Regions from separate parts of the Anaerobiospirillum sp. NML120511 genome, predicted to be linked through region 4. Evidence: predicted binding sites of a transcription regulator. Region 4 holds the regulator's gene; each other region holds the start of a gene.

Region 1 (8,123 bases), on a different contig from region 4:
TTTCCTTTTCGTTGATCTTCAGGTCAGCATCGGCCTTGATAAAGCGGGCACGGGCCTGCTTTTCCTTGTCGGTCAGAGCCTCAAGTTCGTTGCGGGTATCCTCAAGCAAGGACAGTATTGCCTTGTTGCGGGCTGACTGACGGCCTCGGGTCTTAGGCAGGGCACCGCAGTTCTTTTCGAGCTCCTCATACTCCTCGCGCTTTTCCTGAGCAATGGCTACACAGTGATCGAGCACCTCACGGCTTTCATCACGGGTGGCCAGCAGAGCATCACGGGCATTTTCACGACGACGGATGTCATTGATTCTGTTGCGCAGAGAAACATCAAAAACGGTATCACGATCCTCATAGGACAGCAGATTATCGTCAAGATAAAGCACCTCGGCATCATTAGGGCTTACCGGGGTGAGAATAAGCTCGTAGTCGTTTTCACGGGCGCGGCTGACAATGTCCTTTGGCAGCAGCAGGGCGTCACGGAAGCACAGTACCTGAGCCGGAGTCTCAAGGGCCTCTTCATGCGCGGCGAAAATGTCGCGGCTCTCAAGCTCTTCGATAATGTCGATACCCAGCAGGTTGAAGTACATGACAGGATTGGTATCGATAAACTCACTGACCACGTAAATTACGGCGGCAATGTGTTTGCACGGTACAGCAAAATCCGGGCAGGTACAGGTCATGGACACGTCATGCCATGAGGTTGGGAAGAGCTTGATACCAAGTTCGGTGGCAATGTCAAAAAGACGCGGAGCCAGCTTGCGGTTGGCAAGGCCCGAGACCACGGAGAGGTCGCGGGCGGCGGCATCCATGAACTGACGGGTCTTTTCGGCCTTGACGCGCTCAAACTTGAGTTCGACCTTGTAGTAAGGGCAGTACTTGCCCACCACAAAGGCAGAAATCATAGCCTTGTCAGGATCGACCTTGAGATTGAAAACCGAGTCATTGCGGGCATAGGTAAGACCGCGCGGAATACGGTTGGCATTATCAATACCGGTAAGGGAATCCAGCCACTTCTGACCCCACCATGTAGTTCCGTACTTGTTTTTAGCCATAATCACCTGCAACAGCTGTCAAGCTCTGACCGAGCGTTTCATCCAGGACCGGGCCCCGGGCCCCATGCCTCACCAGAGACAAATCACTCCCCGGACACAAAACAGCCCCAAAACCCAAACAAAACAAAGAAAGAAAAGAAAGAATAAGGAAAGAAACCACCGACAGCTCCCGGAGCGCATCCAGAAACCACAAGCCCTCTCCACGTCCATCGCCAGCAGCAAAGTGACAGTCATCCAGTCCGGCCACAAAAAAAACACAGCCCCACCAGAAGAAAAACCCCGCCCCAAACGACAGACAATCCGTCATTTTACCCTGTACAGTCCAAAAATTCAGCTGCAAAACACCAAAGCCCAGCCACCCCCGCCCAACCATCATCTCCTGACAGACCAGCCCCGACAAATCTCAACAAAACAAGGCCACACTCAGTCAAACAACAGCACAACTTGCAAACCAGCAAGCAGCCAATCGTGCAGACAGCCAGGCAAGCAGGCAGGCAGACAGCCATCCATGCAAGCAGTCATACAGGCAGCAAGGCAGGCATCCCAGCAGACAGGCACAATCCACAAACAAAAAAGGCGGGATAACCCCGCCTCGATGATAAAAGACAATGAAATCTGTTAACCGCCTAACAGGCTCAGTGCGATGGTAGGACGCTGGTTAGCCTGTGCAAGAACAGTCTGTGAGGCCTGCTGAATAATGTTGTTCTGAGTAAGAGCAGCGGTCTCAGAGGCGAAGTCTGTGTCACGAATTCTGCTGCGGGCATCGGCCTGGTTTTCAGAGATGTTAGCCTGATTGCGAATGGTACTCTCCATTCTGTTTTGTAAAGCACCCAGTCCAGCACGCTTGGAATCAACTGCCTGAATCAGTTTGTCGATGTGCTCTAAAGCATAAGTTGCTCTGGAAGCAGTAGAAATTGTGTAGCGGATTGCATTGCCATTTTTGGCATCTTTCATGAGGCCATACTTTGCATTTTGATCGGTCTGATCAGCTGACTTAATCGCAGCCTGGTCAGCGATGCCACTTAAAGTAAATGGTTCAGTCCAGTCTAATGTCAGGGTGTTGCCGGCGTTGGCACCTACCTGGAAGGTGAGCTTGCCGTCTGTTGGAATCAGGCCTTTATCCTTACCAAGCAGGATTTCCTGACCGGCGAAAGTGGTCTGATTTGCAATACGGGTGATTTCCTGGGAAAGCTGAGTTACTTCTTCCTGAAGTGCTTTTCTGTCTGCTTCAGAGTTGGTGCCGTTAGCGGACTGGACTGCCAGCACGCGGATGCGCTGGAGCATGTTGGTGGTTTCGTCCAGAGCGCCTTCGATGGTCTGGGCAAGGGCGATGCCGTCATTGGTGTTGCGGTTGCCCTGGTTGAGGCCGTTAATCTGGGAGGTCAGGCGGTCGGAGATCTGCAGACCGGCAGCGTCGTCCTTGGCTGAGTTGATTCTCAGGCCTGAGGACAGTCTCTGGTATGAGGTATTTAAGCTCAGAGTGGCATTGCTCAGCTTGCGCTGGGCATTGATGGAGCTGACGTTCGTGTTGACGTAAAGAGCCATATTCTATCTCCCTGTATGGCCCTGTTCGGCCACTGCTAATCTTCTCTTATCATCAATCATGTCCATGACATGAGCATAATTCTACCTGTCAGGCTGCAATGCCTGTGCCACGAATTTAAATATGCATAAATGCAAAAAGGCGGGATAAACCCGCCTTGATGATAAAGGGAGAAGAAATCTGTATTACTGACCTAACAGGCTCAGAGCGATGGTAGGACGCTGGTTAGCCTGGGCTAAAACAGTCTGAGAAGCCTGCTGAATGATGTTGTTCTGTGTCAGAGCAGCGGTCTCAGAGGCGAAGTCTGTGTCACGAATTCTGCTGCGGGCATCAGCCTCATTTTCAGAAATGGAAGCCTGGTTACGAATGGTACTTTCCATACGATTTTGGAGAGCACCAAGCTCAGCACGACGTGAGTCTACGGCCTGGATAACAGAATCAATGTTAGCAAGAGTAGCTGTTGCCAATGATGCAGCAGAAATAGTCCAACGGACTTCAGAATTAGCATTACCGTCTATAACAATACCCTTTTGAGCATTAACAGGGGCATTATTAATTTTTACAGCTGCACCAAGACCTGCCATTGCGGCCAGTCCAGACATTGTAAATGCCTTATCCCAATTTAAAGTAAGGGTATCGTTAGCGTTAGCACCGACTTGGAAGACAATCTTTCCAGCATTTGCGCTACCAGCACTAGGAATAAGACTTGTCTTATTATTGAGATAAGCATCAGCACCATTCTTATCAGAAACTCGACCACCATTAATTACGGTAGCACCTGCAAAGGTGGTCTGGCGGGCGATACGGTTGATTTCCTGGGAGAGCTGGGTGACTTCCTCTTGGAGGGCCTTGCGGTCAGAAGCAGAGTTGGTGCCGTTGGCGGACTGGACAGCCAGCACGCGGATGCGCTGGAGCATGTTGGTGGTTTCGTCCAAGGCGCCTTCGATGGTCTGGGCAAGGGCGATACCGTCATTGGTGTTGCGGTTGCCCTGGTTGAGGCCGTTAATCTGGGAGGTCAGACGGTCGGAGATCTGCAGACCGGCAGCGTCGTCCTTGGCTGAGTTGATTCTCAGGCCTGAGGACAGTCTCTGGTATGAGGTATTTAAGCTCAGAGTGGCATTGCTCAGCTTGCGCTGGGCATTGATGGAGCTGACGTTCGTGTTGACGTAAAGAGCCATATCCGATCTCCCTTTATGGCCTTTGACGGCCGCTAACCTGGTGTTTTATTGCATAGTCACGTTGGGACATGATCCTGTATATATTCACCATCAGCAATGTACGTGCCACAAGCACATGAATTAACACATGCGCTACTAAACTGCTTTTAAAATCTCATATATATAAGCTTCATATCGACGTACGCTCACGCCGTGCCCCCCTACACACTGTCACAGAGTCAGGCCTCTTATCCAACCACCCGTCATTATTGTGACCGTGGAGCTGGCCGGGGGTTAAAAGACTGGCAAAACGATAACAGGTGCTTTCCTGGCGCGAATAGGTCGTAAATGAATGGCTTATCTTTCATACACGAAGTGAACGCTGCAGCATAGGCCGTGCATGTGCACGATTATGACTTCATATTCTGAATCACAGGGTTTTCAGATCTGGATGATGTGGAGGCAGGCACCTGGAGGTAGCGATGTGGTGATAGCCCAGGCATTAGGATTGGGGGGTAGTGATGTGGTGATGGCCCAGGTATCAGGATTGGGAGGTAGTGATGTGGTGATGGCCCAGGTATTGGGATTGGGAGATATGAGATATGGCGCTGGGCCTGGAGAGGTGAGCATCTGGCTCATGATGGAGATGAGTTAACGGGCTTGCCGCCCTGGAGGGAGGTGGTTGTGAAATGGCCTGAATAAGGCGTTCTGGATGAGGATTTTATTTACATACACGATGTATGTATTTTCTTCAGACGAAAAAAAAGCAACCATAAGGTTGCCGAATTTCTTGCTTTAGGATGGTGCGGGAGAAGGGACTCGAACCCTTACACCTAAGGCGCAAGAACCTAAATCTTGTGTGTCTACCAATTTCACCACTCCCGCAGAGTGGGACTAATTTAATCACTGGGGTGGCTGATGGGGCTCGAACCCACGACAACCGGAATCACAATCCGGGACTCTACCAACTGAGCTACAGCCACCAGAGATTAAATCAATCTGTTGACGCTTGGCGCGTCCTGAAGGAGTCGAACCTTCGCCCCACAGCTTAGAAGGCTGTTGCTCTATCCAACTGAGCTAAGGACGCCCTGCAGGTTTATCACTGCAATTGCTTGCTGTGATGTCTCAACGGGTGCATATAATATAGACTTCAAAATTCCTTGTCAACACTTTAATTCAAAGTTTTTCCAGATTTTACAATCAGGCCCCTGAACAGCCCCAAAAGCCGCTTCTATCGGGCCTGCAGACACATTGCCCCCACATTGCCCCTGTCCTGATTTTCGGACTGTACTCCCGGCCCCATACTTTTTTCGTTAGAGGCGATGCCATGCAGATCATGCCCCGGCCGTCTGCCGATAAAGCAGCTGGCGGCGTGCTCGACCGAGGAGCACGCCTGATGCTTTCTGCATTTCCAGTATATTGGCACTGCAAGGCAATTGCTCTGAGCACAATCAAACAGCCGCCCTTGAGATCAAAGCCTGGCTCCCTGTCCCCTTTGAGTTGACCTGATGACTGCTGTCCAGCTCATGCGCATTACTCAAAACCGGGTACTGTCTGAATGTGGGGGCTGCCTGTTCCCCTTATCTATGGGGCTCAGCCACTGGTGGAGCAGAGAGTCTTTCTGGTCTCGGCCCGCACATGGAGGCTGCAATCAGCTCCGGCACGGAGCATGACCGACAAGATCATTTGACTAATAAGTGCAGTGGCGCATAATGCGCCTGTTGTTTTCTCTGCAGCATACTGACACTGCCGGGCTGCTCAACTTATGGACCGGGCTATGGGGCTTTGGTCTTTGTTTTGTGGGATTGAGATTTACTGGGAGTGGATGATGGGGCTGCCAGCTTTTATCGAGGTTAATCATGTTTGGACTTGAATGGAGTGAGCTTATCTCTACCGTGGCAATACTGGCGGTCTGCGGCCTGGCTGGTGGCTTTCTTGCCGGATTGCTGGGCATTGGCGGCGGCATTATCTTCGTACCTGTCTTTTACTACATCTTTACTTCGGCCTTTCACGTCGATCCTTCAGTGGCCATGATGCTGGCTACAGGTACTTCCCTTACCTGTATGATCCCTACCTCCATTACTGCAGCCCTTGCCCAGTACCGCAATGGCAACACCAATATGGAGACCATCAAAACCTGGGCTCCAGGCCTGATTATTGGTGTGCTCACCGGTTCCCTGATTTCATCTTTCTATGGCGGCAAGTGGCTGGTAATCCTCTTTGGCTCCATGATGCTGCTCAACAGCCTCAACACCTTCTTCCGTGCCAAAGCCAAGCCTATGTTTGACTCCCTGCCAGGCAAGCTCGGTCAGCGCATCATAGCCTTCTGTATTTCCTTTCTGTCAGTAATGCTTGGTGTAGGTGGCGGTACCCTTACTGTTCCTGTGCTCAATGCCTGTTCCGAAAAGCCTCACCGCTCAGTAGGCACTTCCTCTGCCGTATCCCTCTTTGTAGGTATCCCGGGAGCTCTGGTGCTCTTCTTTACCGGTGTAACCCCTGATAATGCCCCAGTTTTCACCATAGGCTATGTCAGCCTGCTGGCCGTAGCCTGCGTTATCCCAATGTCCATTATCACTGCCCCACTGGGTGTAAAGATCGGTAAAGGTGTATCTCCTGCCACTTTAAAGCGTATCTTCGCTGTGGCCATGTTCCTCGTATCCGTACGCATGCTCATCTCTGGCCTGTCATAACAGCCTGGCCGGCAGCCACGGCGTTCCTTGCGTGCCTGCCCTGCCTCTGCTGCGGCTGCTGCAGCAGGTGGAGCGCTGCAGGCAAGGGCGCGAAATGCCCTGAGGCTGCATCCCCTAATTGTGGCCCTGCAGCACAGCCCGGTTCCTGACCTTGTGACCGGGTCAGCCGGACATGGGGTTAAGTGAGAGGCCCAATTACGCAAAACGCCCTGATGATCACTCATCAGGGCGTTTTGCTTATAGGACCGGCCTGAGCCTTCAGGCTCGGGCCGGTCGGCTGGCTGGAGGCGGGACGGCATCGCCATCTGACCTACATGCCGAGGCGGCGGACTTCGGCGCGGGCCTTCTTTACTATGTTGGAACGGTACCAGCGTGGGATTGGGCGGCTGAAGTTTTCAAAGTCGTTGAGAATACGACGGGACTGGGCCACCATGCGCTCCTGCTCGGCGCGTGAGCGACGGGCATGCTCTGAGCAACGGGTCAGGGCATAAATGGCGCTGTAGACAGCAAAGCCTACCCAGAAATTGGCCGGAACATTGACACCGCCAAAGTAGCCGTCGATTACACCAGCTACAACGCAAGGCATCTGGCCGGCGTCTTCACACTCAAAGAGTACCAGGTCCTCAATGGCGTCACCAAAGCCCCAGGAAGCACTTGGCTTTAAGATGACATTGCCTGAGCTGGTCAGGAAGACATTATCAAGGCGCAGACCACCGTAGCGGCGGGTGAGCTTGTAGTCAGCAAGGCCGTCAATACGGTCAATAATGGCAGAAAGAATTGGAGTTTCGTGATTGAAACGAGGGCCCTTGGTCAGGTAGGCAGTGAGCTTGTCATGAATAACGTCACGACGCTGCTCGGCCTTGTCCTTTTCCGGACCGGTCAGGGTGTCCTGGTGCAGAAGAGCGATGGCACGACCAAGCTTCTTGCCATTGGCGTACTGCAGGTGGGGATCGATTACAGACAGGAAGTTCTTGAACTCACCTACATTCTCATAGCCAAAAACAGCTGAGGTGTACTCATTGTTGGACTTGAGAGAGATGCCCTCGAGAATGTTGTTAGGGGCCAGGTCGTGAAAGATCTGGGTGCTCTTAAACTGACGGGTAATGCGGGACTTGTTGGTCTTGACCGGACCCTGCAAAGCCAGAAACTTGTCATTGGCTCCCTGCAGCGCAACATATTCATTGCCGTGCAAATCGAATGAAACAGAACGGTAACCTAACTGCACCCTGCTTTCTCCACTTCCAAAAGCGAACCCCTGCCCTGTGGCAGAATTTATACCCTTTACAGGCTCAGACAGATCTTGTAACTGAGGCCAGCCTTATCTGGCCATTTTATCAGATAGAAATCAGACTGTCTGTGCGAGCAGAACATGCCCTGAGGTACTGGCAAGCACACAACGGGCCAGGTATCACTGTCAAAGTTCCATACATACTCTTAAAGCCAGTTACATCCGTCCTTTACACTGCCTGCACCAACTCATCACACATCCTCAAAGCGGGCCATAAGTCCGGGAACACACTCCCGGGATTTTTCCTGTTATCTGACCTGATATAACCTGCCTCAACATGAGCCAGACAGGCCTCTGAGAATCCTGCTTTTTGCGGGCTGTACAGTTACTGACCGCCGCCTCAGCCATGACAGAGCAACTGCCAGATTTTCGGGCTATTTTTAATGCTGCAGGCTGA
Region 2 (8,123 bases), on a different contig from region 4:
GTGCTCTTACCTCTGTCCAGGGCATTAAGCTCACCTTCGATAACCATGCTGGCATTGCCGCCCAGATGCACGGCTGCACCAATGGCAGTGTTGCCTTTGCGCTTGTTCTGAGTATCAAGCAGCTCACGGGCATTATCAGTGCTGAGCTTGAGAGATCCGTCCTGAATGTCAAAGGTGGCCTTGTTCTTAGGCTTGCTATTACCGGCAATAGTGAGCTTGCCGGAAGTCAGGTCGAGCACAGCCTGGCCCTTGATGGTCTTGCCACCACTGCCGTTAGCATCAGCACCTACAGTCTGCTCGCCTGTACCCTTGATGGAAATACTGGTTGGGGCTTTACTGGTAATATGCAGGCCACCCACAGCCTTCCACTGAGCGTCTACACCACTGGTGCGCTCACGCATGTTGTAGGTGTCATTCAGCTCCTGACCACCAACATTCATGCTGCCCTCATTGAGGGTCACCTTGCCTTTGGTGGTCAGAGTACCGGCTGCCACATCAAGACGGCCGCCCTTATCGATGGAAACAGCCGAGTTGAATGCGGTCTGACCTGCCTGATAGTACTTAGGACCATTGGCATCGTCAGGATGAGCCTGCATTTGGCTGTTAACAATGCGGATATCGTTCTTGAGGTTAAAGGTCTGCTTCCAGCCTCCATTGGCCTCAAGCTGCAGATTTTTGGTTACAGCCTTGCGGAACTTGTAATCGATATTGCCGGCTCCGCTCTCCTTGAGTTTGAGAGTGTCGGCACGCAGATCAAGACTGTTGGCTGTTGACCAGCCGGCTGAAGCACCGGCTCCGGTCTTCAGCGCGCGATCAATCTTAAGATTATCAGCAGCAACAGTACCGCCGTCATGGACCTGTATCTGACCCATGAAGCGCTTGTCATTGAAATCGAAATTGTTCAGATGAATATCAGAGCCATTGGCATTGGCCATCTCCAGCACGCCATCTTTTCTGATTTCGATAGTGCCGTGATGATTACCGTTTTTGGCATTGACGAATTCGTTAACCTGACCCCAGGAAGCCTTTAAGCGTCCTTCCTGATCCTCGTCGCCACCGCCAATGGTCAGAAGAGCATTCTGTTCATGATTATTGGAAATTTTGGCATTTGCGCCCAGCTCAAGAGTGCCATTATGGATTTCGACACGGCCGGTGTCAGCCTGAGCAGGTGCGCCCTTGATCTCAAGGGTGCCGGAATTGAGTTTGAGGTGGGAATCGCTGCCTGGAATAGTACCAAGGGCCTTGTCAAAGTCAAAGACGGCAGTGCTCCTGCCACCTACCTTGATGGTGGTGTTTTCAAGCACACCGGTGGCCTTGATGGTACCGTTGTTATAAAAGCCCGGCTGGCCTGAATTTTCGGCAAAGCTGATGGTGCCGCCATTGCCGGTAATCTGTCCCTGAAGAACGGCATGCTCGGCTTTCTGGCCGTTGAGGAGAATACGGCCGCCAGACTGCAGGTTGATAACCGAGGCCTTTTTGCCATTACCCTCAGTACGGCCCAGAGCAGCAACGGAGCCGTTGTCACCCATGCCCGCTACATGGATGATGGCCTCACGATTAGGATCACCGCTGCCCACAGTGATGTTATCGGCGCTTACCTGGGTGTTTCCTGCCATATGGAAACCAGAGCGCACACGCATCTCGCCTTCCTGAATATCAATCGAGCCGAGATCCATCTTGAATTCGTAATTGCCCTGTGGCTCGCCAACAGCCACAACAGCTCCCTTGCCATTGACAGACAGAGAACCGTTGCCATTGATGTCAGCACCTTCAACATTGCTGATGATCTTATGAGGGTCGCCCTTTACTGAGCTGTTTACAGTCAGATTACCCTGCCAGTTGAGGTCCTTATTGACACGCAGGTCCTTTGAACCGGCTGTGTCATCCAGGGTGTAGTCACCAGCAGTACCGAGCTGCTCGAGGTTATCGAGTTTTGTGGCTGCCTCGGCAGATGAACTGTAGACGGATGCCAGCGCAGCCGTGCTGAGAAGTGCGGTCGAAGCCAGACCTTTCAAATAGGCGTCCTTAAGTACAGCACGGTATTGTGCTGCCAGGAATGTGATAGTGGAGTTTGTTTGCTTCATGGTTATTTCTCAACACGACTTCCTGCCTGCAGGAGGGCAGACCATCAGACCTCAGGCCGGGCAAGGTGCCTTGAGGGCTGGAGACAGCCTGAAGCTGTCAGGTCCGTCATCTGCAGATGGCGGGTACAGGGGTCAATATCTAATCTGATTTGACAGGGGCAAGCTGCCGTGACAGCAGGGAGTAAAGCGTTTACTCCTGTAGTCGGTAAATTGCGCTCATGAGGCTGTCCCCATGACTGTCAGCGGCATGCCACTGTGACACTGGGGAGTAAAGCGTTTACTCCTGTAGTCGGTAAATTGCGCTCATGGGGCTGTCCCCATAACTGTAAGCGGCTTGCCGCCGCTGCACAGGCCGTAAAGGCATCGATATTTACCTGGATATTCAGGACTATATGGCAGGTATTCCTGAATATCTCCCTGGCAGTACTGCACATACTTGCGCAAAGAGCTGAACGTGACTGAGCATGACAGGCAAGTCCGGGCCTGCTGCTAAGCTGCAGGACACCTGAAGATGACCTCCAGCTTCATGGCTACAGTTGCAGCTGCAGCTGGGACTGCAGTGCCGCACAGAAGCATGAGCCTCCTTTGGTATGCAGTCCTGATTTGCCGCCGGGCAGGCTGACAAATCTCTCCTTGAAAATCAGAATTGTTTAATTTGCGGTCTGAACGAGCTCAGGCTGCATCAGACTGCACTGTATTCTGTCCGGTTAAGGCGCTGCTGTATGGCTGGCATGTCAGCGCTGATGTATGGCCGGCATGTCAGGCGGACAGGCCTTTGAGCAGATGCTGTCATCACTTATGACGGCGGGCAACAGAACACAGTTCTGGTAATAATCTATTATCGGTCGTATAAGGACAAACTTTGGACATTTCTCATTGAAATGTGAGCCAGAACGGCCTGCGGACGCCATTTGCTTCATCATCCGTCAATAACATGGCACCTTAGATTTATGGATTTAAAAACAACTCCATAAATTTAAATGCATCATGCATTTTGCACTGCGGATATGACGCATATGTCCGAACTGTTTCGCGCTGCGCTGTCCTGATTTCAGCATATGCTGATAGACGCACCATTAGTGACCAGAATTTCTTACACATCACAAAGACCTCAAAAGACATCGACCGGCACGCTTAACTGTCATCATGCCTGGTTCGGCTCATCTATGAAGCATCTACAATGGCGTATTTATCACCTCTGGCAACAATCGCTAACAGAAAATGAGCACCTTGAAAAAGGCTCCATTCTATTACATGCAAAACATGAGCCCCAATGAAAAAGCCCGTAATTTCGCCCATTAACAAACACTATATCAGTATCTATCTGTGCCTCCAGAAGCACAAAACCCCACCCTCAAACCAGCAACCACCCACAAACAAATCTATCCTCTCAAATACAGTCTGTCCTGTCATACCTTACTCCCCCAGACAGAACTATGGACGGTAGAGCTACTACCCTCCCTAAGAACAGCCCAGCATGAACGCAACTGCAGCACATGCAGAGAATCAGGCTCACCATGCTCTGTCTGCATATGCAGAGAACGTGGCTCACCATGCTCTGCCTGCCTGTGCAAACGGTGTGGAGCCCCGTGTCGGACTCGCAGGCACACTCCTGGCTATAGAGCCAGCGCTGTGAAGTTCCCATCCAAAGGATGGGACAGGTGACAGCCAAAGGTACTTTTCCCAACTCAAAGGCCCCTCAGGGGTCAGCACCTGCACTGCTGCTCTCATGCACGCTCTTACCCCAGACCTTGCTTCAATTCCTTAAAAGCGCCATTGATGCATGTGTGCATTCGATCAGTTGCTCCCACGTAAAAAGGTCTATACGACATACCTGGCCGCGCAGACGGCTGCTGCCGCTCTGCTCTGAGTGCTGTACTGTACGCTTGCCTGTATGTGCATAAACGCTCCCAATCCCCCTGTACCAGTCAAATCGATTTTAATTGATATGTATAGAGCTAAAAAAGGCGGGGTGCCCCCGCCGTGGATGATAAAGATAGAGATATATCTGCTTTGTTACCTGCCTAACAGGCTAAGAGCGATAGTTGGACGCTGATTAGCCTGGGCAAGTACACTTTGAGAAGCCTGCTGAATAATATTGTTCTGGGTAAGGGCTGCGGTCTCAGAGGCGAAGTCTGTGTCTCTTATGCGACTGCGGGCGTCAGACTGATTCTCAGAAATATTGGCCTGATTACGAATAGTGCTTTCCATTCTGTTTTGTAAAGCACCAAGACCTGCACGCTTGGAATCAACAGCCTGAATCAGGGCATCAATATTTTCGAGAGTCTTGGTTGCCACCTCGGCAGTACAAACACCAAAACGAACAACCTGATTAGCACCAGCACCAGACTTTACCAGTCCCTTATCACCTGTAGCATTTATGTTAGCATCCTGGATTCCGGCCAGCTTACCAATGCCACTTAAAGTGAACTCGTTGCCCCAGTCAAGCTGCAGGGTATTGCCAGCATTGGCGCCTACCTGGAAGGTAAGCTTGCCATCAGCTGGAATGAGGCTGTTTTTATTGTTCTGAGCATCGTACTTGCCATTGAGAACCAGCTGACCAGCAAAGGTGGTCTGCTTGGCAATACGGGTGATTTCAGCTGAAAGCTGGGTTACTTCTTCCTGGAGGGCCTTACGGTCAGCAGCTGAGTTGGTGCCGTTGGCGGACTGGACGGCGAGCACGCGGATGCGCTGGAGCATGTTGGTGGTCTCGTCCAGAGCACCTTCAATGGTCTGGGCAAGGGCAATACCGTCATTGGTGTTGCGGTTACCCTGGTTGAGGCCATTGATCTGTGAGGTCAGGCGATCGGAAATCTGGAGGCCGGCTGCGTCGTCCTTGGCAGAATTGATTCTCAGACCTGATGAGAGACGCTGATAGCTGGTATTCAGGTTCAGAGTGGCATTGCTTAGTTTGCGCTGGGCATTGATGGAACTGACGTTCGTATTAACATATAAAGCCATAATATACTCTCTAAATCATTTTACAGAATAAGGACCAGGGGCCTTATTCTTTCATTTCTCTTTCTTTCTTTCTTAATTTTCAGCGTTCAAAGCAGCACCGCCATCCCAAAAGGATGACTTGCCCATAAACGCAACAAGCCCCGGGCATAAAATGCCTGGAGCGTTGCAGTCTGATATCAAAATCAGAGAATCAGGGAATAAGCTTTAAAAGGCTAAAACAACAGGGATAGCCCTGTTATAAATGTTCATTAGCCTCCGAGCAGGCTCAGAGCGATGGTTGGTCGCTGATTGGCCTGGGCCAGTACAGTCTGAGAAGCCTGCTGGATAATATTGTTCTGAGTCAGAGCAGCGGTCTCAGAGGCGAAGTCTGTGTCTCTTATGCGGCTGCGGGCATCGGACTGATTTTCAGAGATATTAGCCTGATTACGAATAGTGCTTTCCATTCTGTTTTGTAAAGCACCAAGGCCGGCACGCTTGGAGTCTACTGCCTGGATAAGCTTGTCGATGTTCTCAAGTACGTAAGTGGCACGTGAAGCAGTAGAAATAGTAAAGACAATGGTGTTTTTATTTTTATCGTTCTTTACTGTTGTAAATCCGAATGTGTTTTTCTGATTGGCTTTTTGAATACCGGCCTGGTCGGCGATGCCGCTTAAGTTAAAGGCATCGTTCCAGTTAAGATCCAGGGTGTTGCCTGCGTTGGCGCCTACCTGGAATGTGAGCTTGCCGTTGGCTGGAATGAGGCCCTGGCCGGCGCCATCAAGAATGGTCTGACCAGCAAAGGTGGTCTGTCGGGCAATACGGGTAATTTCCTGGGACAGCTGGGTTACCTCTTCCTGCAGAGCCTTACGGTCTGCAGCAGAGTTGGTGCCGTTGGCAGACTGTACAGCCAGCACACGGATGCGCTGGAGCATGTTGGTGGTTTCGTCCAGGGCACCTTCAATGGTCTGGGCCAGAGCGATGCCGTCATTGGTGTTACGGTTACCCTGGTTGAGGCCATTGATCTGTGAAGTCAGACGGTCGGAAATCTGGAGGCCGGCTGCGTCGTCCTTGGCAGAGTTGATTCTCAGGCCTGAAGAGAGGCGCTGGTAGCTGGTATTAAGGCTTAAAGTGGCATTACTGAGCTTGCGCTGAGCATTGATGCTGCTGACATTCGTATTAACGTACAGGGCCATACTTATCTCCAAAATGGGATTTAAATCGGCCCTATGGGCCTGAAAATCTGGAAGTCATGCCCATGGGCCAATAAGCGCAAGGCATGGTTAAGTATAAGATTTATCAAATAAATGCAATTTATTTGCCAACATGCTCAAATATGTAGCTATAAACATGACGTTAGAGCCATGATTTCCCTTATTTACAGGCTTTACATCTTTCGAGCACTTACTTAAATCTTTAAGCCCGTTCAATAATATCGATGTCAATAAATGCAATTACTTACAATTACATACACTATGTATGTGATCCCTGTATCGTAATTACAGTAATACAGTCAGTTAGTCAGTTTGTTGGCATTCCTCGCCACATTTTGCATAGCCCCTCATATGCCAATGAAGCGTGCCCAATAAATTTACGCTGATGTCCGGTATGACTCCTGCCGATCAGAGCACGCATTGAATTGAATTGAATTGAATTGCATTGTATTGCTTTTCATTTCATTGCTTGTCCAATCGAGCTCTTTACGGGCATGGAGTATAGCCATGGATATGGTGCCATGTTTGAAATTTGCGAACTCTAAGGGCGCAGCAAGGCCTCAGAAGCAGCTGTGCGGCTCCTGATAACCTTGATGAATAAAGTTGAACTTCGGCCTTGTGACCAGTGGCAGCCGAAGAATGCGCGGCATCCATCTACAGCGCGACCCTGGCGGCACCATGGATCATGGACCATGGAGCATGCCTCATGTCTCATGTGTCATGTGTCATGCCGCCTCATGCCCAATTACAGCATGACGTGGTGTAATGCTGTAATGGGACGGACAGTGAGCCTGGCTTTTTTTGCAGCAGTGGTTGCGGACGACTGCTGCTGGTGAAGCTGGCAGCCGGGCGGCATGGACCGTCCGGCTGGGCATTAATAGTCGTAGCGGGCGTTGGCTTCGATTGCCAGGTCCTTGATGTTGTCCGAGGCTGTGTAGGAGACACCGGCTCCGGCTGCAAAGCGGCCATTGCGTACGTTTACACCGGCTCTGATGCTGGCAGTGATGTCATCGGCAGCCTGGGTATCAAGTGAGGTAGTGAGGTTGTTAACCCCCTGCCACTTGACCTCGGTACCGGCAGACTTGTCACCGGCGTTGGCGGTGAGAGTGAGATCAACCGAAGGCTTGATATTCCAGGTGCCCTGCTTGATGTTGCGCGAAACGGTCACACCTACAGGTATGGATACCACATTCTGAGTTGCTCCTGTGGACGAGGCAATGGTAGAACCATTAATCTGCACATCGTGATCTGAACTCTCAACACGGGTGTAGCGCAGACCGGCATGTGGAGTTACCTCAACATCACCCATCTTCATCTTATGACGGGCAGTGACGCCTAAAGACACGGCCTCGCTGTCAACCGAGGCAGTTGCCTTACCAAGGGCAGTGTCAGTGGACAGATCGTTATCAGTCTTTGTGTATGAGGCATCGGCCAGTACGGCTGTGTCACCACGGCTGTAACGGGCATAGGCTGCAAGGCCCATGTACTTGCTGTCGTTGCTTACACCAGATACCAGATCACTGGAGCTGACATCAGCTGTGCCTACACTGGCTGCACCACCCACTACGACATTTGGATGTACCTTGACATCGACACCGGCGGTAAGACCATTGAGCTCGATGTCATTGCCATATGACTTGTCATCGGCACTCAGACCTGAGCCATCAATCTTCTCGTAGGCAGGAGTGAGCCACACTGAACCACGAGTCTTTGCAGCTGAAGCTGTGACATTACGCTTGTCATTGATCCAAGGAACTGCAGGACGTGCACTGGCTGCAGATGCGCTGTCTGCATCACCGTTATTCATACCGGCTCGAGCTGCCACGGCTCCGGTAAGAGCCTCTGAGGCAGCCAGAGTGACATTGTGGACACCACCCAGACCGGACAT
Region 3 (8,123 bases), on a different contig from region 4:
GTATTTTAGACATAAAAAAACTACCTCGAGGGTAGTTGCTTATAAACGGCTTATATATGCTGTTTTCTGGCAAGGGTCAACACCATAGGGGGTGGCGATTATTTTGTAAAGCACCAAGGCCGGCGCGCTTGGAGTCTACGGCTTGAATCAGAGAGTCAATGTTTTCTAAAAGGTGGGTTGCGCGTGAGGCAGTAGAAATTGTGAACTGCAGAGCATTGCCGTTCTTCATAAAGCCTCTGGTCTGTGTTTGTTTTGCTTGAGGAATGCCAGCCTGATCAGCAATGCCGCTTAGCGTAAAAGCATCGGTCCAGTTAAGAGCCAGGGTATTGCCAGCATTAGCGCCTACCTGGAAGCTCAGTTTGCCGTCGGTAGGGATGAGGCCTTTACCCTTGCCTTGTAGAATAGTCTGACCGGCGAATGTGGTCTGGTTGGCAATACGGGTAATTTCCTGGGAGAGCTGGGTTACTTCTTCCTGCAGAGCCTTACGGTCGGCTGCTGAGTTGGTACCGTTGGCGGACTGTACGGCCAGTACGCGGATACGCTGGAGCATGTTGGTGGTCTCGTCCAGTGCACCTTCAATAGTCTGGGCCAGGGCAATACCATCATTGGTGTTACGGTTACCCTGATTCAGACCATTAATCTGGGAGGTCAGTCGATCGCTGATCTGAAGACCTGCTGCGTCATCCTTTGCTGAGTTGATACGCAGACCAGAGGACAGTCTCTGATATGAGGTGTTTAAGCTCAGGGTTGCATTACTGAGCTTTCTTTGCGCGTTGATTGAGCTGACATTCGTATTAACGTACAGGGCCATAACTTTTCTCCTTTATAAAGCAGAAAGATCGACCTTCAAGACAAGGTCGTTTCACTTTCCAAGGCCTGTCTGCCTTGGGAAGTTGAGCAGACCTTTCTATTGACTTCAAAGGAACTGATAGCAACAGCTATGCCATATTACGAATAGTTTTGAAAGGAACTGGCATGAAACCTCTGATGCAAGCTATATATAAGCACCCTTACGATAAAATCCCAGGATTAATATAGATATTGGTCTATCTAGAAAACATTCAATCAATTTAATTTCGTATGTTTTCTGGATTGCAGGCTGGAGCAGCATACTCGCAGACAGCCTGCGCTCCCGGCTTATGCGGCAATATTATCCTTATGCAAATAGTAAGGTTATGACTGTTTCAACGTATTACCTGCCCCTGTCTAAGCTCAATCATATGCGTCTTATACAGCATCGTACTCTGATGCGTGCTTGCTATGGTCCTACGTATATGCTTTGTAAAATAATATATAACAATATTGATTATTTTAAATTAATGTACAAATTAAAAAGGCGGGTGTTAGCCCGCCTCGATGATAATAGAGAAAGAAATCTGTAAGAATTAACCGCCTAACAGGCTCAGAGCGATAGTTGGACGCTGGTTAGCCTGGGCCAGTACAGTCTGAGAAGCCTGCTGAATAATATTGTTCTGAGTCAGAGCTGCAGTCTCAGAGGCGAAGTCAGTGTCACGAATTCTGCTGCGTGCATCAGACTGATTTTCAGAGATATTAGCCTGATTGCGGATAGTGCTCTCCATTCTATTTTGTAAAGCACCAAGTCCAGCACGCTTGGAGTCAACAGCCTGAATAACAGCATCAATCTTTGATAAGGTTGCAGTAGCTGTTTCAGCAAGGGATACGGACCATCTTACGTCATCAACATTTTGTCCATTCATTACTTTTACCAGACCATTAGTTTTGCCATCAGTAGTAGCAGCACCAATGGAGGCCTGTTTTGCAATACCTGACATGGTAAAAGGATCAGCCCAGTTAAGGTCAAGGGTGTTGCCTGCGTTCGCTCCTACCTGGAAAGTTAATTTTCCATCGGTTGGAATAAGACTGTTAGGATTGTTGGTTTTATCGTATTTGCCATTGAGGACCAGCTGACCTGCAAAAGTGGTTTGCTTGGCGATACGGGTAATTTCAGCAGACAGCTGGGTAACCTCTTCCTGAAGAGCATCACGGTCTTTCTGGGAGTTGGTGCCGTTGGCGGACTGTACGGCCAGTACGCGGATACGCTGGAGCATGTTGGTGGTTTCGTCCAGGGCTCCTTCAATAGTCTGGGCAAGGGCGATACCGTCGTTGGTGTTACGGTTACCCTGATTCAGACCATTAATCTGGGAGGTCAGACGATCGCTGATCTGAAGACCAGCTGCGTCATCCTTTGCTGAGTTGATACGCAGACCAGAGGACAGTCTCTGATATGAGGTGTTTAAGCTCAGGGTTGCATTACTGAGCTTTCTTTGCGCGTTGATTGAGCTGACATTCGTATTAACGTAAAGGGCCATAACTTTTCTCCTTTCATAAAGCAGAAAGATCGACCTTCAAGACAAGGTCGTTTCACTTTCCAAGGCCTGTCTGCCTTGGGAAGTTGAGCAGACCTTTCTATTGTTACCAGATAACATTTAGCAACAGCTATGCCAGACGTTTAAATCATAGTGTATGAAACATGATTGGGGGCCGTGGATATGATGTATAAGCTGTTTTTATGGAAGATCCTGTGAATCTGTATAGATTCATATGCATTTGTTAAACATTCAATCTATTTGATGTCGTTTGTTAACTGAATTTCAGTCTTAGAGTCCGATATTTAAGGCCGCCGTGGTATGGCCGCAAACGGCAATTTATACCTGTACATATGCGATGTTTTGAATGCTTTTAGGCATGGGGATGGGGATGGGGATGGGCATGGGCATGGGGATGGGGATGGGGATGGGTGAAAGGGATGAGCACAGGCATGCGGATGGGAATGAGCAAAGGGCGGGGCGCTTTTAATTGTATGGGGTTAAAAAGAGGGGCCCGGCACTGAGGTGGCGGGCCCCTTAATCTGAGCAGCAGTGAGATCGATGTTCTTCTGGTTATCGTTCACTGCTCTTGGGGATTTGGCTGGTATGACCAGGATCTGGTCTTAATTTAGCAAGTCATGGAGCTGCGCCTGCGGAGGCTGGGGATTGTGGAGAGGCCTCAGCGGCGGCTATTTTGGACTTGATGTCGCGCCAGTGGTGCAGTACTCGAATACGGTAGAGTATCGAGGCGGCCAGAAGTCCGGCCAGCAGGCCAATCCAGAAACCGCGTGGTCCGGTCAGTCCCTCTTCAAAGAAGAGCTCAGCGCCTGGCAAAATCAGATAGCCGTAGCACAGGGTATATCCAAGAGGCAGAGCCACACAGTAGAAGGCAATAACAGTGACCAGAAGAATGCTTGCTGTGTCTTTAAAGCCTCTGAGTATGAATGCCTGAATGGTCTGTATGCCCTCAAAAGACTGGTTAACTGCAGCAAAGAGCATCAGGGTAGAGGCCAGAGCCAGTACCTGAGGATCCTTACTGAACAGTGCTGGCAGGGCCTCTGAACCAAAGAACAGAATGGCTACGCTTACCACAATGGAAAAGAGCATGGAGGCGTAGGAGGCCTGGATGTTATGGCGCAGGGTGGTAAGGCTGTTTCGGCCAATTGCATAGCCCACCATGATGGAAGAGGCAATACCAAGAGACAGAGGGATGTTGAATACAAAGTTGGTCAGCGACATGGTAATGGTATGAGCTGAAACTTCCATTGGTCCAAGCGGGCTTAACAACAGGGCAATCAGCGTAAAGCATGAGCACTCAACTGATGATGAAATACCAAGTGGCAGGGAGAGCTTAAGAAAGCTCTTGAGACGATCAAGGGAAATTCTGTCACGGTTTTTCAACCAGCTGTGATTCTTAAGCTGAGGATGCAGCATCACATAGGAATAAATTATGACTGTCGAGATCGCCATGGCAACCAGACTGGCTGCGCCACAGCCGGCACCGCCAAGCTCAGGCATGCCGAACTTGCCAAAGATAAAAACATAATTCAGCGGGACATTGAGCACTACAGCCAGATTACCAAAATAGAAAGTTGCTCTGGTATTACCCATAGCCTCGCAGTAGGCTCTGGCATTAACTGTAAGAGCCAGCAGCGGCATGGTAAAGGCTATGTAGATAACATATTCCTTGGCAATGTCCTCCATACGCTGATCGGCATCCATGTCTATGGCAAAGAAAGACAGGCCCAGCAGCAGTACCATAAGCAGGGCGGCCACTATAATGCAGGCAAGTACTGAATGAATATGCTCAGCAGGGATCTTTTCACGTGTATTGGCGCCGCAATGACGGGAAATGACAGGATGCAGGGCTGAAATCATGCCAATGATAAAGGTCATGGCAGGGAAGAAAAATGATCCGCCAACAGCCACACCTGCCTGGTCAGGAGTACCGGCCATACCGGCCATCATAATGTCGGTAATGCCCAGAAGAGCATAGGCAAAATTGCCAAGAATAATAGGAAAGGCCAGCTTGAACAGAACAATAAGCTGGGAGGTGACACTTTCAGGAGCTGTTCTCACAAAAAATCCTCTTTGAGTTAAGCAGCTGCGGCATAAAAAGTCAGTTCCTTTCCTTTGAGATGTCATCCGTTCTATCTGATGCTCTGTACTGCTAAAGCCACGATTAGCACTCACGGTGCGGAGCCTGCCATGCTTTGGCAGTAATGCAGGTCATGATCAGACATAAGCTTAATGAGCTCACAGCAAGGCATCACAACGCCCAACAGGTAACTGTGCTTTGGGCGCAGCAATACTCTTGCTTATGGCATCAGCTGAGCGCTGCTGGCTTTGAGAATGGCAGCAGTGTTTTATGGCGCCTGCACTGTGGACCAGACCTGTGTGCCTGACCTGTGGTCAGGTGCAGGGACACGCGGGCATGGTGTCCTAATATCAGGTGTGCTGGTGCTGTGGATGGAGGCTGCAGTAATAGAGCACTTGGGTGATGTAAGACACAGAGCACTGGTCATGCTCAGGCAGCCTTGCTGCCAGCTTGCTGGGACAGCAGCTGTGAGGAGCTCAGGCACAAGATGCAGCTGCCAGTCATGCACGTACAAAGTCATGGCAGGCTGACAGGGACATTTGATAAGCAGTGACGAGCCTGAAAACAGGCTGGAGACAGGAAAGGCACTGAGAAAAAAGGACAGTGCAAAAACTTTTTTATAAGCTGGCCGTTTGCGCCTTTTTCAGTCGCAATAAAGCCATAAAAATGCGAGTTGTGATCATACTATATTTGGCTCTGAGGTAGTACAGCATTATCATTAGCTGCTTTGGTACTGTGCATTCATGAACTGAGGCCGGTTTATTGCTGATTGCCGTGGCGTGCAGGCTTTTGTGGCTTGAGTATAGCCCGGCTTTAGTGGCTTGAGGATCTCCATGCTTTAGTGCCTTGATGATCTCCAGGCTTGTGGTGTTTGATTGCAAGGATCAGTGGCTGGCTAAGAGCTCGCGATCAGGCGTTTTGTTAATGACTCTGGTATCTGGATGGCCAAGAGGGGCAGGCTGGCGGGGAGGTGACTGGCGTGTTGCCTGGTCTGTTTTGCTGGTGCCAGGGAGTGGAATGTGTGGGCTCAGTGGGCAGGCAACAAAAAGCCCCGTCTTATCTGATAAGACGGGGCTTTGGGCCCCTGTTTCAGGGCCTGCACAGGGAAGTCAGCTCCTGCAGGCTTTATGCAGCTGCATCGGCATTAGCAGATGCAGCTTGTGCTGATGATGGGGCTGTGGGCACCATGTGCGCTGTTGCGCTACGGGATCTGATCCCTGCGGTTGAGGCGCGCAATGCGACGGGACTGCTTTTAGTGGACGCGGTCGCCGTTGCGGGCACCGGCATCAGGGGAGAGCAGGAAGATGTCCTCACCGCCTGGGCCTGCGGCCATTACCATGCCCTGAGAGAGGCCGAACTTCATCTGACGGGCCTTGAGGTTGGCCACAACAATGACCTGACGTCCAATCAGGGCCTCGGCATCCTTGTAGGCAGACTTGATGCCGGCAAAGACCTGACGCTGCTCAAAGCCAAGGTCAAGCTCAAGACGTAGCAGTTTCTTGGCACCCTCAACCTGCTCGGCCTTGATAATAGTGGCTACACGCAGATCAATCCTTGCAAAGTCATCAATAGTGATTTCACTTTCCAGTGGCTCGTACTCAGGGATACCTTCTGCAGCGCCGTGATCAGGGGTGCGGCCAGCGTGCCCCTTTTCGGCACCGCTGGCAGTAGCTGAAGCGGCAGCAGCCATGTCCTGCTTGCTCTCTTCAATCATGGCCTCGATGTTCTTAGGATCGATACGGGTGAACATAGGGCTGAACTTGTTGATGGTGTGGTCAAGCAAAGGAGTAGCGGCATCGGCAAAGAGCAGCTGGGAGTTTAAGAACTCCTGGGCCTTGCCATAGATCTCAGGCAGTACCGGGCTCAGGTAGGTAATAATGGCCTTGAAAGCATTGAGGCCGTCGGTGCAGACGCGCTGCAGGCGATCATCCTGCCCCTCTTCCTTGGCAATTACCCATGGGGCTTCACGATCGATATAGCGGTTGGCCTCGTCAGCAAGAGACATGATGGCACGCAGAGCGTCAGCATAGTTGCGTGAGGCATAGCCCTTATTGACGTCCTCGGCAATAGCACCGAGCTTGCCCATGAGCTCGTTATCCCATGGAGTGGCAGCCAGACGGCCGTCAAAACGCTTGGTAATGAAGCCGGCGCAGCGTGAGGCGAGGTTTACAATCTTGCCTACGATGTCAGAGTTAATCTTGGCCTGGAAGTCATCGAGGGAGAGGTCGATATCAACGGCATCCTCGGTGAGCTTGGAGGCAAAGTAGTAACGCAGACACTCAGGCTTAAGGTGCTTGAGATAGGTGCTGGCCTGAATAAAGGTGCCCTTGGACTTGGACATCTTGGTGCCATTTACTGTTACATAGCCATGGACGTGAATGCCGGTAGGCAGACGCAGACCTGCACCCTTGAGGGTAGCTGGCCAGAACAGAGAGTGGAAGTACAGAATGTCCTTGCCAATGAAGTGGTAGAGCTCCTTGTCGGAGTCAGCTTTGAAGAAGGCATCAAAATCTACGCCCTCACGGTCACAGAAGTTCTTGAATGAGGCCATATAGCCAATAGGGGCGTCAAGCCATACATAGAAGTACTTGTTTTCGGCATCAGGAATCTGGAAGCCAAAGTAAGGAGCGTCACGGGAGATGTCCCACTCCTTGAGGCCCTGAGAGAACCACTCATCGAGCTTGTTGGCCATTGACTGGCTGATAACGCCTGACTTCTTGACGAAATCCTGAAGGAAAGAGTCAAACTTAGGCAGGTCAAAGAAGTAGTGTACAGACTCCTTTAACACTGGACGGGCACCGGAAATGGTGGAGTAGGCGTCCTTGAGATCAGTTGGGTCATAGGTGGCAGAGCAGACTTCGCAGTTGTCGCCATACTGATCAGCAGCACCGCAGCGTGGGCAGGTGCCCTTGACGAAGCGGTCTGGCAGGAACATGTTCTTTTCAGGATCGAAAAGCTGGGAAATAGTATGGGTGCTGATATAGCCGCCGTCACGCAGCTTCTTGTAGATCTCGGTAGAGAATGCCTGGTTTTCAGGAGAGTGAGTACGGTAGTAGTTATCGTAGGAGATAAAGAAACCGTCAAAGTCGGCCTTATGGCTTACACCTACCTCAGTGATGAGCTCCTCAGGGGTAATGCCCATATTGTTGGCTTTAATCATGACCGGGGTGCCATGACAGTCATCGGCACATACGTAGAAGACCTGATTGCCCACAGCGCGGTGGTAGCGGACAAAGATATCAGACTGGATGTGCTCTAACATGTGACCCAGATGGATAGGGCCATTGGCATATGGGAGTGCTGAGGTAACCAGCATGGAACGTGGTGTTGTTGTCATAAGTTTTTAAAGCTGCGCATTGCCTGATGAGGGCCGGAAATTCTGAGCGGGCCTTACTATGCTCACTGCAAAACCATGTTTTGTGTATCCACTGCTATCTGCCTTTAAATCAAAGATCACATTATCTCCTGCCGCAGTGTAGCCGGTGGTCATTCTGTAAGCAGACATGGCACAGCCAGTACAGGTCCAGTATCGGACCTTATTGCGGTGGGAATATGCAGAGGATCAAATCATACGTTTCGTAGCGCCAGTCTTTCCAGGAAACCTGATGATAGCTCCTGCGCTTTGCTCTCCTGTTGAGTTAATCAATAGGACTGATACCGGTGGCAACAGCAGCAACCGGTCAGGCACATGTACTATG
Region 4 (8,123 bases):
GCCCAGCCAGTCAGCCAGCATGCCCATAGGAAAGCGCAGACTCATCTGCACGCCGCCGTAGATACCCACAATAATGCCTACGAAATCGGCAGTTACTTTCTGGGCCAGCAGATATGGTGCGGTATTAGGCACATAAATGTACTGGGCAAACCAGAACAGGGCGATGATTATCAGCAATTTGGTGTTCTGACTCATTGGAACTCCCAGATCAGAGGACAGTATCCGCAGCAGGCTCAGAGGATGACAGTGAGCATCAGAGGGCGGCATGGAAGGCATGGGAGCACCAGGATCCCTTGCCGGCAATAGCCACAATGGCCAGGCCGGGCTCAGGGCCGCATGCCATAAGGGAGGATGTAAACGTGACGGTGCTCCGGCCTGTTACTGACAGTAACAGGCCAGACAGCAGCACGCCCTGGCGCAGGCGCAGCTGATGACAGGGGCTCAAGTGCGGCTGACGCTGCAGTGAGCTGGTGCGGCTGACGACAGGGTGCGCAGGCGCAGACGTGGCTGATGCCTGTGGTGAGCTGGCACCGGCGTCTGTCAGACGGCGGCCCCTTTGCGGCGCAGGTGGCGGCGGCGCATGTAGTAGACAGCTGTGGCAATGGCACCGCCTACGGCCAGGACAGACTGGAAGAAGAAGGCCGTATCAAGTGAGGATGTTTTGGCAAAGAGGTAGCCGGCCACAATAGGAACGCCTGTCATGCCAATGGCAAACATGGACTGGAAGATACCAAGGGCTGTGGAGCGTCGGTAGCTTTCAATCTGGCTTAAGGCCTCAGATGAACACCAGGAGAACACAAAGCCGCCTGTAGTGCCCAGCAGCAGCTGGACAGGAATGAGGGCATAGACATTATCAAGCGATACCATCAGCACGCAGTACAGCGCCATACAAAGCTGGGAGGCGGTCATGAGTATGCCAGGTCCGATTCTGATGGCAAAGTGGGTTGAGGACATAAAGCATGAGGCTGTGTAGCTTGCCGTCATGGTCATGGTCATAATGCCTATCTGCCAGGCTGAGGCTCCCAGAGAGTGAGCCACCTCATTGGAAAAGGACATGGCCGTGCCCATCAGAATGCCCTGCTGGATCATGCCTATGACGGAAAAGAACCACAGTCTTCTGTTCCATGCTACATGAAGCAGATCGCTTATCCTTGGTACGCTGATGGAAGTGTCATGATGCTCTTTCAGGGTAAGGGCAAGGACAGTAGCTGCAGTGCCGCCGCATACGGAGAGCAGGCACATGAGGAACATGCCATAGTCCTGATAAAGGGCAGCTGAGGCCAGAAAGCCCAGCAAAATACCGCTGTTACAGGCAGCCAGCACATAGCCCATGCCGCGCTGGAGATTTTCCGAGGTCAGCATCTTGGTATGGAAGAGGATAAAGCACATCCACATGGAAGATGAGAAACCGGAAATGATATTGGCAATGAGGAAGCCCTCGCCTGTAGGCATGTACAGACGGATCATAGACGCCAGAGCTGCTGAGGCGCAGCCGGTAATAATCATGGGCTTGTAGACGCCTATTCTGTCAGAGAATATGCCTACAAAGATGCGGGTAAAGAAAGGAACGGCACCATAAAAGCCTACCACCAGACCTACAAAATCAGCGCTTATCTTCTGTGCCAGCAGGAAAGGGGTGGTATAAGGCACATATACGTATTGGGTAAACCAGAACAGTCCAATAATCAGCAAAAGACGAGCTGTCTGACTCATGATGACCTCTCGGGCGGCTGCCCTTATGAAGCATAGTTTGAAAATCCGCAGAAAATACGGCAGGTACCTGTTTTCAGGATGCCTAGACTAACAGCAAAATGGACAATAATCCATAGCGCTTATCATACCTTTCAATGACGCTTTATTCGTGGGCATGGATGCCCCCTTACGCATCAGGTAACGGACTGTGCAGGCGTAAAAATGGGGCAGCTGATGTGACGGGGCTGTGCGAGCCAGGCAGGCTATGAGTATTATGGCAGTCGCCGCTCGCCGCTCGCAAGGGGCAGTGCATGCTGGCGGAGGAGCTCTGGCTCAGGCACAGGCGCGGGCGGGGCTGTCGGCGCGGGAGGGACCTGAGTTTTAGATGGTGGGCAGAAACGAAAAAACCCGCCTGCGGCGGGTTCTTTCCTCGAATATCAGGAGGCGGGGCCTCCTGCTGTGTATAATGATGACTTTTTGCTGGTCCGGGATAGTTCCCGGATTTCCCGGCTGGGAAACTGTGGTCAGTCTCATCACCGCAGACATCGGTAACGGGAGTATCTGAGACCGTCCTGAAAGCTGGGCCTTACGGGGCCCTGGTGAATAACAGTGGTTGCTTTCCCTGAGAGGGTCTTTGGTACGCGGTACCCGGGGTGCTCAGCAGGGGGTTACTGTCTGTCCGCTTCAGGTGGTGGCGGTATGCCCCGTTTTCCTAATGTCCGGGACGGTGCCGCTTCAGCCATTACTCTGAGCCGGAACTGTGTTTATTCGTGCTTTTCCTTATACTTGACAAGCTGACGATCAACCTTGTCAATTAAGGCATCGATGGCTGCATACATGCTCTCATCTTCTGCTTCGGCGTGAAGTGTGCCACCAGCTACACTGAGATCGGCTTTTGCAATCTGTAAGAGCTTCTCTACAGTTAAGGTAACAGAGATGGAAGTGATAACATCGCCCTTGCGCTCGAGCTTGTTGAATTTGTCGGTGACATATTCATGAAGAGCGTCTGTGACCTTGAGTCCTACACCTTGGATGTTAATCTGCATATTTTGATCCTTAATCCAAACTTGTTGGATACCGAAAGTGAGGCTGACGTCCACCGCTGTTATCATGCCTGAGCATTAAATAGTCCAGAAAAGATATGGTTGGGTGCAGTATGAAAAAGGACTATCCGTAACAGTGGTTCCTACTGCTGGAAACTATCACTCAAAGCGAAGCTTTAAGGCAGTTGGTTGCCTGGTATTCTCCCGTAGTCGCAAAACTGTTTGAAAAATCATAGTCAGCGACGGTGATACCGCAGGCTAATGGGCTCGTCGTGCCCTGGGGGGTGTATTGCAACCTGTAAGTCCATATTAACCAAAATAAGCACCTTGTGTACAAATATGTTCGCAAGATTTGATGTATGTCTCAATATGGTCAAATTGCCTGAAACTTTTGACGAGGCCCGCAGCTGCGCCTTTTGGCTCTCAACTGTGCCTTTGATATGCCAGTTATACCAGCAGTGATAACAGGCTCAGACCAGGAAGTGCGCTCCCGTGTTTTCCTGCAAATACAGTGGTGCTCTCCAAAACAGAGCAGTCTGCACCAGTCCGGTCAGAGCAGGTGCCTGCCAGGCACAGCAGTCTGCATAGGGGGCAGGTGCCCATAGGGCAGAGCAGGCTTCATTGGTCATAGTATGTACCCATAGCCTTAGCCTGAGTATGAGCGCAGCGGGCAAAGCTGGTACAAGGGGTGGCAGCCGGATCAGGCAGCCACCAAAAACAAAGAGCGCCATAAAGGCGCTCTTTGTTTTTAGGATGGCAGGTCGGGATTTATACCAGACGCTTGCGCTGTGAGGATGAGCCAATACCCAGGGCCTCACGGTATTTGGCAATGGTACGGCGGGCTACGCAGAATCCTTTTTCCTTGAGCAGGCTGGCAATCTGGTTGTCCGAGTATGGACGGCGCGGATTTTCACTGCTGACAAGGGACTTGATCTCGGCACGGATAGCAGTTGAGGAGGCGGTACCGCCGCTTTCAGTGCTTACGTGGCTGGAGAAGAAGTACTTGAGCTCGAAAGTACCACGCATGGTGTACAGATATTTCTCTGTAGTCACACGGGAAATGGTGGACTCATGCATGGAGATTTCCTGGGCAATATCATTGAGCACCAGCGGCTCCATACGGTGTTCACCATAATCAAGGAAAGCCTTCTGATGGTCAACAATACAGCGGGCTACCTTAAGCAGAGTGTCATTACGCTTGGCCATACTCTGGATGAACCAGTTGGCCTCCTGCAGATTGGACTTGAAGAACTCCTTTTCGCGCTCATTGCGGGCATAGCAGGCAAGGGAGCGGTACTGCTCGTTAAGGCGCACACGTGGCAGAGCATCAGGGTTGAGAATAACGTCGTAATCTCCGTCCTTGTCCTTTACTACCAGCACATCAGGCACGATGTAATCAGCCTTTTCTCTGATGGCGGTGCGTCCCGGGCGTGGAGTCAGGGACACAATGACGTCATTGACCTTCTTTAAGACATCTTCCTTGACGCCCAGCTTGGAGCAAAGGGAGCGGTAATCGTGGTTGGACAGCAGATCAAGGTACTTGGAGACCACTTCATTGGCCATGCGTACCTCTTCGCTATGATCACGGGTCATCAGATCCTTGAGCTGAATGAGCAGACACTCCTGTACGGAGCGGGCGCCTACACCCAGAGGGTCGTAGTTCTGAATAAGCTTGAGGACGATATTGACGTCATCAATGGTGGCCTCTGGCCAGGTGACATTGATAAGAGCGAGCAGATCATCAAGGCTTTCAGTCAGATATCCTGAGTCATCAATACCGTCAATGATAACTTCAGCAATATAGCGGTCACGGCCCTTAAGCGGAGAGCAGTCGAGCTGCCAGGTCAGGTGATCGTGCAGATTGATCTGAGTTTCGCCCTCGTAGGCACCGTCATCGTCCATTACGGCACCCTTGCTGCGGGTGCGGGCGCTGTAATTGTCCTCACGGCTCAGATTATCAAGATTCTCCTGAGTGGAGGTGCTGCCCGGATCGATCTCAGGCATGGCAAGTTTGTCCGGCAGGTCACCGCCACCGGTATCAGTTACCTGGCTGTAATCGCCCATAGCTGCCAGATCAGCTGCCATATTATGGTCAGCAGATGAGAAGTCATCAAAATCGCCGCCACCATCGTGATCAGGAGCGTACTCGATGCTGCTGCTGCCACGCATGGTGCTGTCACTGCCCATAAGCTCATTTACCGAGGCAATTTCGCTCTTACCGTCATAGCCGGCCATGTCGATATCAGCACCCTGGAAGGAGGCATCGTCGTTGAACGGGTCATAGACCTCACTGTCGTTCTCCATGCGCTCACGCTCAGCCATGGCATCAAGAGACTCCAGGTTGGCATTGGCAATGGACTCGTCAATCTCCAGAAGGGGATTGGTTTCAACGGTCTGCTGAATCTCCTGACGCAGATCAAGAGTTGATAACTGCAGAAGACGGATAGCCTGCTGCAGCTGCGGTGTCATGGTTAAAGTATGGGTCTGGATTGCTCTTAACTGGAGCGAGTTTCTCAAACCGGCCATGGTTCTGATCCTATAAAGAGAAGTTCTTACCCAAGTAGACTTCCTGAACTTTCTTGTTGTTCAGTACTTCCTGTGCCGTACCCTGGGCAATAATTTCTCCAGCGTTCACTATATAAGCTTTGGCACATACGTCTAAAGTCTCGCGGACATTGTGGTCAGTGATGAGCACGCCAATGCCACGGTCTCTCAGGTGCTTGATAATATCTTTGATGTCGGAAATTGATATCGGGTCAACACCGGCAAAAGGCTCGTCCAGCAGGACGAATTTCGGGTTGGCTGCCAGGGCGCGGGCAATTTCCACGCGGCGGCGCTCGCCGCCTGACAGGGCCATACCTGAGCTCTTGCGGATATGCTCGATATGGAATTCTTCAAGCAGCTCGTCTACGCGCTTTTGCATTTCAAGACGACTCTGCTTTTTCTGCAGCTCCATTACACTGAGGAGATTCTCCTCAACGGTAAGTTTGCGAAAAATGGAGTTTTCCTGCGGCAGGTAACCAAGACCTGCCTGGGCTCTTTTGTGCATGGGCATGTGAGTGATATCGACGTCATCGATGGTCACATTGCCGTTTTCTGTAGAGATAATGCCCACAATGATGTAGAAAGAAGTGGTTTTACCGGCGCCATTTGGTCCAAGAAGACCGACAACACTGCCACTTTCGATGCTCAGACTTACATCATTGACCACCACACGGTCCTTGTAGGTTTTTTTGAGGTGATTGGCTTGAAGGAGACTCATAAACGACCTTTCTTGTAACAGGTTATGAGGCCCGCTGACCTTAGGCGGAGCGGGCTTTCAGGAAGGGTCCTTACTGTTTGTTCTTATCTCTGGAAAAATCAGCAGGTACGAAGGTACTTGAGACGCGTCCGCCCTGACTGTTGTTGTTTGATGCTCTCATTTTCTGAGTGCTGATATTATATTCGATACGCTCGCCTGTCATGCGCGACTCACCCTGCCAGATAGAGGCACGGCCGGCCAGAACAATGCGTGTTTCCTCAGGAATGTAGCTCAGCGTACTGGCGCGGGCTTTTATAACGCGTCCGTCATCCTGTTTCTGTTCAAAGGTGACCGGGTTGCCGTAAGCCACAATGGACTTGAGCGCCCCCTTGGGACTGCGTGTTACCTCTACCTTGTCTGCCTTGAGTTTGATTGAGCCCTGGGTGGCTTCCACGTCTCCGGAAAACAGCAGTTTATTGGCCTGAAGATCAGCACTCTGCTCTACTGACTGAACGTTGATAGGCTGAGTATGATCGCTTTTAAGAGCCCAGGCCGGGCTCAGACTTAACACGGCGGCAGCCAAAATAACCCTGCTGCTATGGGTAATAAACTGCATGAGGTCTGTCCTTGATCACAAAAGTCTTGCGGTTGAGATCCACTGAGTAGTCCGATCCTTCATTAACGAAGTTCTGACCTTTGATGGTAATTTTCGATGTCGAACTGATTACATTCTTCTCCATGTCAAAGTAGACATAGGGGGTAGTGATTTCCTTGATGGCAGCCGTAGGAAAGTTGGGCGTCATACGGATATTGCCGTGGAGTGAGGCCTTTTTGTTAAATATAACCTCTCCCTGGTCGGCCCTGAGCTGCCAGCCCTGGGAGACATTGTTCTTCTCGTTATTGTAGAAAAAGCCTATAAGACCGGTGGTCCTTACCAGATCACGGTTTTTGTAAAAACTTACACTGTGGGCAAATATGCTGTGGGTAATAGTACCCTTGTCCGTGTATACCTCGGCAGTGAAGTCACGGGCTTCGAAGGTAGGGTAGCGTACCTGAATTTCGGCATTGCTCAGCTGTCCTGTCAGTGCTGAGTAGCGGTACATGAGTCCGGCTACAATGGACAGCAGGGCGGCAATGATAATAGATCTGAGAGTAACGCTCATTGATGCTGCTCCTGGAGTACAGGTAAAGAACAGAAAAACAGGAGCTGTAAGGTGAGCTGCACGGCAAATGGGACATGGCCCGCATAAAAATGGGCTCCTTATGATAACCGACCGTGATTTTCAGTCTCATCCTCGTGATATGACAGGATGGTTCATATTTCTCCAACAGGTCACTATTCTAGCTAAATTTGACAAATTTTTGGCCCAGAATTTGCCTTAATTTGGGAAATAAAATTGACCCCACCATGCCTGAAATTCATCTAAACACGATAAATATCAGCTTTAATGCGATTTTTTGAACTTGCTGATACTTGATCCTCATCACCTTTTCTTTATGCTCTTTTCAGGCTCAAAACCCCACCCAACTCGTCATACGACTTCAATTTTGCTCCTGTAAGAGCTTTTGAATTGTGTTTTTATGCTTCCGAAAATAACAAAAGGGGGACGTTATGCTAACGTCCCCCTTTTGTATTGTATCTGCACCTGCAGAACCCTTAGCCCTTAGCCCGCAGCCTCAGCTGCACCGGCTGCCCTGGGGCCGCAGTCGCTGAGCAGCCGGTACCGATGCAGGAGCAAGACCGGCAGGCAGTGCTGCAGGTGTTTACTGGGCTGTGGGTTTGTCATCGCCTGTTTTGCCCAGCAGCAGGTCTGGACGGCCGTCAGTGCCCACATGGCCCTGAGCCATCAAAATGAGATCGCACAGCTCGCGGGCGGCACCCTTGCCACCACGGCGTGTCAGTCTGATATCGGCTTTACAGAGCATGTAGTGATAGCCATCTGACGGGCTGGCACTGATGGCGGCATTATCAAACAGAGGAATATCGTTGATATCGTCGCCCATAACGGCTGTCTGCAGGGAGCTGAGGCCGGTTTTTTCCCAGATCTGAGCCAGAGCTGTGGCCTTGTCATGAGAGCCCTGAATGATGTGGGCAATGCGCAGCTCACGGGCACGACGCTCGGTAAGAGGAGAGTTGCGTCCGGTAA

Evidence for each region. The regulator sigma-54, encoded in region 4, starts transcription at its own class of promoters, with help from an activator protein. The targets are predictions, from matches to a motif close to TGGCACNGTTTTNGCTT.
Region 1: the regulator sigma-54 is predicted to act here: its motif matches at 2,687-2,703, upstream of MXE39_RS04570 (flagellin).
Region 2: the regulator sigma-54 is predicted to act here: its motif matches at 6,329-6,345, upstream of MXE39_RS06180 (flagellin).
Region 3: the regulator sigma-54 is predicted to act here: its motif matches at 2,449-2,465, upstream of MXE39_RS11435 (flagellin).

Annotation. Positions count from the first base shown of each region.
Region 1 covers NZ_JALKIK010000010.1:55,194-63,316, reverse strand. The annotation lists gene MXE39_RS04580 (DEAD/DEAH box helicase) at 1-1,048, opposite strand, end outside; gene MXE39_RS04575 (hypothetical protein) at 1,041-1,424, opposite strand; gene MXE39_RS04570 (flagellin) at 1,667-2,593, opposite strand; gene MXE39_RS04565 (flagellin) at 2,777-3,769, opposite strand; gene MXE39_RS04560 (hypothetical protein) at 4,161-4,403, shown strand; tRNA gene MXE39_RS04555 (tRNA-Leu) at 4,550-4,633, opposite strand; tRNA gene MXE39_RS04550 (tRNA-His) at 4,656-4,731, opposite strand; tRNA gene MXE39_RS04545 (tRNA-Arg) at 4,759-4,835, opposite strand; gene MXE39_RS04540 (sulfite exporter TauE/SafE family protein) at 5,608-6,438, shown strand; gene MXE39_RS04535 (hypothetical protein) at 6,749-7,663, opposite strand.
Region 2 covers NZ_JALKIK010000016.1:43,468-51,590, reverse strand. The annotation lists gene MXE39_RS06190 (hypothetical protein) at 1-2,084, opposite strand, end outside; gene MXE39_RS06185 (flagellin) at 4,101-5,045, opposite strand; gene MXE39_RS06180 (flagellin) at 5,294-6,217, opposite strand; gene MXE39_RS06175 (autotransporter domain-containing protein) at 7,110-8,123, opposite strand, start outside.
Region 3 covers NZ_JALKIK010000053.1:27-8,149, forward strand. The annotation lists partial or broken gene MXE39_RS11430 (flagellin) at 101-811, opposite strand; gene MXE39_RS11435 (flagellin) at 1,386-2,330, opposite strand; gene MXE39_RS11440 (MATE family efflux transporter) at 2,964-4,406, opposite strand; gene metG (methionine--tRNA ligase) at 5,678-7,762, opposite strand.
Region 4 covers NZ_JALKIK010000005.1:67,191-75,313, forward strand. The annotation lists gene MXE39_RS02490 (MFS transporter) at 1-195, opposite strand, end outside; gene MXE39_RS02495 (MFS transporter) at 541-1,713, opposite strand; gene raiA (ribosome-associated translation inhibitor RaiA) at 2,457-2,738, opposite strand; gene rpoN (RNA polymerase factor sigma-54) at 3,504-5,252, opposite strand; gene lptB (LPS export ABC transporter ATP-binding protein) at 5,272-5,997, opposite strand; gene lptA (lipopolysaccharide transport periplasmic protein LptA) at 6,068-6,592, opposite strand; gene lptC (LPS export ABC transporter periplasmic protein LptC) at 6,573-7,139, opposite strand; gene MXE39_RS02525 (HAD hydrolase family protein) at 7,741-8,123, opposite strand, start outside.